Anatilimnocola aggregata: one gene and its partner. The protein of the gene in region 2 binds, or shares a complex with, the protein of the main gene of each other region. Links are inferred from orthologs where the notes say so. Each region holds a gene or a part of one and is shown on either strand. Other genes may lie near its edges.

What was found. Proteins that work in one complex are often made in the same cells at the same time.
Region 1: the proteins of carB (region 2) and carA are in contact, whole or in part, in a solved structure (PDB 1KEE), measured with the Escherichia coli proteins. The link is inferred for Anatilimnocola aggregata from one-to-one orthologs.

What each region holds. Positions count from the first base shown.
Region 1 is NZ_CP036274.1:4,235,626-4,238,694, reverse strand. The notes cover bases 65-2,969. They hold carA (glutamine-hydrolyzing carbamoyl-phosphate synthase small subunit), read right to left. Parts: upstream 2,139-2,969; coding sequence 990-2,138; downstream 65-989. Other genes in these bases: ETAA8_RS16060 (aminotransferase class I/II-fold pyridoxal phosphate-dependent enzyme), read right to left, coding at 2,557-2,969; ETAA8_RS16070 (thioredoxin family protein), read left to right, coding at 148-795. Also shown: more of ETAA8_RS16060, read right to left, coding at 2,970-3,069. UniProt on the Escherichia coli protein: Small subunit of the glutamine-dependent carbamoyl phosphate synthetase (CPSase).
Region 2 is NZ_CP036274.1:7,557,036-7,561,079, forward strand. Bases 98-3,977 are described here. They hold carB (carbamoyl-phosphate synthase large subunit), read left to right. Parts: upstream 98-486; coding sequence 487-3,777; downstream 3,778-3,977. Other genes in these bases: ETAA8_RS28735 (hypothetical protein), read right to left, coding at 98-204; ETAA8_RS28745 (hypothetical protein), read right to left, coding at 3,823-3,977. Outside these bases: more of ETAA8_RS28735, read right to left, coding at 1-97; more of ETAA8_RS28745, read right to left, coding at 3,978-4,044. UniProt on the Escherichia coli protein: Large subunit of the glutamine-dependent carbamoyl phosphate synthetase (CPSase).

The sequences.
Region 1 (3,069 bases), 3.3 Mb from region 2 along the record:
TCGATGAGCAAGCGAACCGCGAACATCGCGTGGTCTATGCTAAACTTGCATCTGCCTCGGTTGATGCCGCGCTCGCGTTGAGCCGACGAAGCCCGGTCATTAGAATTCGCTTATCAGACCACTCTGTACGGCGTTTAGGGGACAAAAATGTTTCAACAATCTTGCTATCGAGTGTTCCCACTCGCGGCCCTCAGCCTCGCGCTCGCGATGGCCATTTCAATTGCCCAGGCGGGAAAATACAACAAGACTTTAAGCATTGGCGATGCCGCCCCAGGCTGGACGGACTTGAAAGATCCTTCAGGCAAGACTCACTCGCAGGCTGATCTTAAAGACAAAGACGTCATCATCGTGGCCTTTCTCTGCAATACGTGCGAGTACGCGGTGGCCGTCGAAGATCGGATGAATGCCCTGCACAAGAAACTCGCCGCCAACGGCAAGTGTGCGATTGTTGCCATCAATCCCAACAAGGTCGAAGGGGATTCGCTGGAAAAGATGGCCGAGAAAATCAAGGAAAAGAGCTTTCAGTTTGCCTACGTCCACGATGACGACGCCCAGTCAACCGCCAAGGCCTTTGGGGCCACACGCACGCCCGAGTTCTTCGTCCTGAACAAGGATCGCAAAATCGTCTACATGGGGGCGCTCGACGATAACCCGGACGAAGCCAAGGCCCAGCGTAACTACATCCACGAAGCGGTCGGTGCCGCACTCGCCGGCAAAGCTCCCGAAGTGACTGAGACTGTGCCGATTGGCTGCACGGTGCGCTATCAACGCGACCGCCGGAAGAAGACAGAGTAAGAGTCTATTCTGGTGTGCCAATGGCATTCTGCCAGTGCTGATTGGCAGTTGCGTGGTTGCTTAACAGGGAAAGCAGAGTGCTTGCCTTTTTGCAAAGGGCAGCGTTCAGGTAGAAGGTCGATTGGCCAGCATTCCGCGATCGGCTTACGTATCCGAGCTGGCCAAGCACTGGCAAAATGCCAGAGGCACCCAAATTAGCTCGCACTCACGCCCTTGGCCGCAGCCATTAATTCGCGGAATTGGCGGAATAGATAGCGGCTGTCGTGTGGGCCGGCAGACGACTCGGGGTGGTACTGTACGCTGAAGGCGGGGACTTCTTTGTGTCGCAGGCCGGCGACGGTGTTGTCGTTCAAGTTGCGGTGCGTGATCTCAAGGCACGTCGGCAGCGATTCTTCCTCGACCGCAAAGCCGTGATTTTGCGACGTAATTTCGATCTTGCTGGTATCGAGGTTCTGCACGGGTTGATTCGCGCCGCGATGACCAAACTTGAGCTTAAATGTCTTCGCGCCGCAGGCGAGCCCCAGCAGCTGATGCCCTAAGCAAATACCAAAGACCGGCACTTTGCCCAGTACGCCGCGAATGCAATCCTGCGCGTAGTGCAATGGTTCGGGGTCGCCGGGGCCATTCGACAAGAAGACGCCATCGGGATTTCTTGCCAGCACTTCTTCAGCCGTCGACGTGCCCGGCAGGATGGTGACCTTGCAGCCTTCGTCGGTTAGATGGCGGGCAATGTTCCACTTCATGCCATAGTCGAGCGCGATAACGTGAAACCGTTGATCGTCGAAAGCTGGATTGGGCTCAATGGGCAACTTAGCCCAACTGCTCAGTTTCTCATTCCAATCACGTGGCTGTGTGGGGAGCACTTCGCGAACGAGATCGCGCCCGACGAGACCAGGGCTGGTCTTCGCCTTCTGTACCAGGCTCTCGTCGTTCAAGTCGACACTGCTGATGACGCCCTTCATTGCACCGCGATTGCGCAAGCGGCGGACGAGCGCCCGCGTGTCGATGCCAGCGAGTCCGACGATGTTGTGTTTCTTCAGATAGGAGTCGAGCGATTCTTCTGCGCGAAAATTGCTCGGCTTCTCGGCAAATTCTTTCACGACAAAACCAGCCAGGTGGGGTTTCCCACTTTCCAGATCCTCGCGATTCACACCGTAGTTGCCAATTTCGGTGTAGGTCATCGTCACGATCTGCCCGCGGTAGCTGGGATCGGTCAAAATCTCCTGATAACCGGTCATCGAGGTGTTGAAGCAAACCTCGCCGTCGATCTCGCCGATCGCGCCAAACGCGACGCCAGTGAAAACCGTGCCATCTTCCAAGGCAAGCTTTGCCGGTTGCGACATGCGTGAGTCAACCTTCTCTGAATGTGCTGCGTTGATTCTGCCCGAATGTCTCGCGACAGCCGAGCGGCTTAAAGTCTTGTGAAGCGAAGTCCCGATACGGAATCAATGGCTGTGGGTCTTCGGTCGCTGCGCGAGCAGTGCCCGAACAGCCTCCCGGAAGGGTTTCTGTTGCGGCGAACAGAAGCCCTTCCATTTTTTTTGCGCCGAACGAACTGTGTGCGACTTTGGGTAGCTTCACCACCCGCACAGATTGCCTCAGCGGCAAATCTTCGCACGGATTTTCAGCCAGTTCGGCCAAACTTGGGCGGCGGTAAGAATTTTACCGCTCTGCTGGCATTCAGAGAAGGAGCCAGCGCGATTCGGTGGTGCGAGGCATCAGCACCGAGTAACCGTCGTTCACGTCCAGTCGCAACTACCCCTAAGTGGCAATGGCCGCTTTAGGGACGCCATTCGCTGGTTTTTCGGCCAATGGCGGGCGGGTGTCCCGTTCCAGGCAACGGGCCATCTGCCGCAGCGCCTGCTTCAGGCGATTCTCGTTTTCGACGAGTGCCATCCGGCAATGACCTTCGCCAGCAGCTCCAAAACCCGTACCCGGGCTGAGCGCGACGTTTGCATGCTCGAGCATGTACATCGCGAATTCGACCGAGTTCATCTGGCTCGCCCACGGTTCGGGGTATTTACCCCAAACAAACATGCCAGCTCGCGGCGTGGGAACTTGCCAGCCTTGCTTGCGCAGGCCATCCAGCAGCAAATCGCGACGGGCCTGATACAAGCGCGATTGCGACTCAACGGCTGCATCGGTGTGCCGCAGCGCCACGATCGCGGCAATTTGAATCGCCTGGAACAGGCCGTAGTCGTAATACCCTTTGATAACTCCCAGGGCCTTCACCATTTCCGGATTGCCACAGCAAAAGCCGACTCGCCAGCCGGC
Region 2 (4,044 bases):
ACACAACTGCCGGGCAAAGTCCATGACGGGCGAGTTCAGAGAAAAAAGGGGCGGGCGTAGTGGAGGTTGCTCGGGCTGCCGCGCTTCCAACTGCTGGATTCTTGCGAAGGCCTCGTCAAGCCGCGTTTGCAGGACGAGCAGCTCTTGTTGAATTTCAGGTTGATTTCCGGAAGATGCGGGAATTGACGTGGGTTGAGCAATCATCTTCGCTGATCCGTCCTAAGTCGTTTCGCGTACTCACTATTTCATCATATCTCACGCAAACGTGTGTGTCGCCGCTCGCATGCGACTTAACATCTTCGTCAACTGTCGCATCCTGCCCCTTGAACGCTAGCGGCGAACCGTGTTACCTTCGAGAGATTTTACACGCCACTCGGTTTTGCGCTGAGGCTGCGCGCACGCAATTGGTGCGAGGCGGTCCTCAAGGGTGGTTAGCCAGAGCCTGTCTGCTGTCCGCGTTCTCGTTTTCCAAGGATTGATCTGCCCGTGCCAAAGCGAACTGACCTCAAGAAGATTTTGCTGATTGGCTCCGGTCCCATTGTGATCGGCCAGGCTTGCGAGTTTGACTATTCGGGTACGCAAGCTTGCAAAGCGCTGCGCGAAGAGGGGTACGAAGTGGTGCTGGTGAACAGCAACCCGGCCACGATCATGACCGATCCGGAAATGGCTGACCGGACCTACATCGAACCGCTGACGTGGGAGATCGTCGAAAAGATCATCGAAAAAGAGCGTCCTTGCGCGATCCTGCCTACACTTGGCGGCCAAACGGGCCTCAACCTCGCGATGGATCTGGCCAAGCACGGCGTGCTCGCGAAGTACAACTGCGAAATGATCGGCGCACGCCCCGATGTCATCGCCAAGGCCGAAGAACGCGAGCTGTTCAAGCAGGCGATGCACAAGATTGGCCTCTCGGTTTGCAAGGGTGAAACCGTCAAGACTGTCGAACACGCCCGCAAGGTGCTCGAGATGGTCGGTCTCCCCGCCATCGTCCGCCCTAGCTTTACGATGGGTGGCAGCGGTTCGGGCATCGCCTACAACCGCGAAGAATTCGACCGGATGGTGCGGAACGGCCTCGATTTGTCGCCCGTCACCGAAGTGCTGGTCGAAGAATCAATCATCGGCTGGAAAGAATACGAGATGGAAGTCGTCCGCGACATGGACGACAACGTAGTCATCATCTGCTCGATCGAAAATTTCGATCCGATGGGCGTTCACACCGGCGACTCCATCACCGTCGCTCCCGCTCAAACCCTGAGCGACAAAGAATATCAGCGGATGCGCGATGCGAGCATCGCCGTCATTCGCGAGATCGGCGTCGAAACCGGTGGTTCCAACATTCAATTTGCGATTAATCCGAAAAACGGCCGGATGATCGTCATCGAAATGAACCCGCGCGTCAGTCGCAGCAGCGCGCTGGCCAGCAAGGCGACGGGCTTTCCGATTGCCAAGATTGCCGCGAAACTCGCTGTTGGCTTTCGGCTGCACGAATTGGCCAACGATATCACGCGCAAGACGCTGGCCTGCTTCGAGCCTTCGATCGACTACGTCGTTACCAAGATTCCCCGCTTTGCCTTCGAAAAATTCCCCGAAGCTGATGCGACGCTGATGACGCAAATGAAGAGCGTCGGCGAGACGATGGCCATTGGCCGGACGTTTAAGGAATCCTTCCAGAAAGCGCTGCGTGGACTCGAAGTCGGCGCGTTCGGCTTTGGGTGCGACAACAAGGATCTCTGGGGCACACCGCATCAGCCCTCGGCCGACGACATTCGCGCGAAGCTCGCCGTGCCCAACGCCGATCGAGTCTGGTACTTGCGCTATGCGATCAAGAGCGGAATGTCGCTCGCCGAAATCTTTCAACTCACGTTCATCGATCCTTGGTTTCTCGAGCAGTTGCTCGGCATCGTGCAGATGGAAGATTCGCTGCGCGCGATCGGCGATATCTCGCGCGTCGACGATGCCACGTTCCGCAAAGCCAAGCAATTTGGCTTTTCCGATCGCCAACTATCGACGATGTGGGGAGTGCCCGAAATCGATGTGCGCAGCAATCGCAAAGCGCGCGGGCTGGTTCCCACGTACAAGGCGGTCGATACCTGTGCTGCGGAGTTCGAAGCCTACACTCCTTACTTCTATTCGACCTACGAAGAAGAAGACGAAACGCCGCCGCGCAAGCCGGGCAAGAAGCGGGTCATGATCCTCGGTGGTGGTCCGAACCGCATCGGCCAGGGGATCGAGTTCGACTATTGCTGCTGCCACGCCAGTTTCGCGCTACGAGAATTGGGCATCGAATCGGTGATGGTCAACAGCAACCCCGAAACGGTCAGTACCGATTACGACACCAGCGATCTCCTCTTCTTCGAACCACTCACCACCGAAGACGTGCTGAATATCTTCGACCGGATCGAGCCCGAAGGAGTGATTGTGCAGTTCGGCGGGCAAACACCGCTGAATTTGTCGCGGGCGCTGCACAACGCCGGCGTGCCGATCATTGGTACGAGTGTCGAAACAATCGAAGCAGCTGAGGACCGCGAAAAGTTCGCCAAGATTCTCACCGCGCTCAATCTCAAACAACCGGCCAACGGCATTGCCCGCAACATGAACCAAGCGCGAGCCGAGGCCGAGCGAGTTGGCTTCCCGTGCCTCGTTCGCCCCAGCTTTGTGCTCGGCGGACGGGCGATGGAAATCTGCTACGACCATTCACAGTTCGAACGCTTTGTGGCGGAAGCATTTGTGGTGGCTCAGGGTCAGCCAGTGCTCATCGATCGCTTTTTGGAAGATGCCACCGAAGTCGACGTCGACTGCATTTGCGACGGCGAAAATGTCATCATCGCTGGCATTATGGAACACATCGAAGAAGCCGGCGTCCACTCGGGCGACTCGGCCTGCGCGATTCCTCCCTATAGCTTGCCCGGACCAATCGTTCAGGAGATTCGCGAAGCAACCGCAGCCATGGCCCTGCACTTGAAAGTGATTGGGCTGATGAACGTGCAGTTCGCGGTCAAGAAAGAAGATGGCAAGATGGCCGTCTATGTGCTTGAGGTGAATCCTCGCGCCAGCCGCACGGTGCCGTTTGTTGCCAAGGCCACGGGAATGCCCGTGGCGAAGATCGCGGCCAAGGTGATGACCGGCGTCACATTGCCTGAACTAGGCGTCACGCGCGAGCCGATTCCCTCACACGTCAGCGTGAAGGAGAGCGTCTTTCCGTTCCGCAAGTTCGCTGGCGTCGATATCGTGCTCGGTCCCGAGATGCGCAGCACGGGCGAAGTGATGGGCATTAGCGAGCGGTTCAGCATCGCGTTTGCCAAGGGGCAATTAGCCGCAGGGACGATTTTGCCGACAGAAGGAAAGATCTTCGTCAGTGTCTCGGCTCGGCACAAAGAATCGGTCGTCGAACTTGCCCGCCGCTTGAAGAAGCTGGGGCACGAACTGGTGGCCACCGAAGGAACCGCTCGCCGACTGGAAGAAGCGGGCATTCTGGTGACGCACGTGAAAAAGATTGTCGAAGGGCGGCCAAATCTGCTCGACTATTTGAACGATGGACAAATCAAGCTCGTCATCAACACGCCGAGCGGCAAGGGAGCACGGACCGACGAGGGGCGCATTCGGGCAGCAGCGGTGCAACTTGGCGTCCCGTGCATCACCACCATTCAAGCGGCCGAAGCAGCAGTGAAGGCGATGGAAGCGTTGCGGGAAGAAACGATGGAAGTGCAGGCGCTGCAAGATCGTTTTCCCGCCATCAAACCCACGCCAGTTCTGTTGCCCGTGGAAGCGGGAGAATAGAGTTGTCGACGGCCGACAAGGTGCGCGAGTCAGGTACTGTCGCGCCTACGGCTTGACTTTGGTCTTGCGAAGAATGATATCGCCCTGGCAGCATTCGCAGATTTTCAATTCGTACATGGCGATTGAGCAGATCTCGCACCAGTAGTCGATTTCGAACTTCCCTTCGCCGGTCACTTCGTACAGGCGAATGATCTGGCCCGCGGGTGAGCCGCGAAATTTGCGGACGAGGACTTCCAGGTCCATCTTTCGCAGGCGCTCATCGTTTCG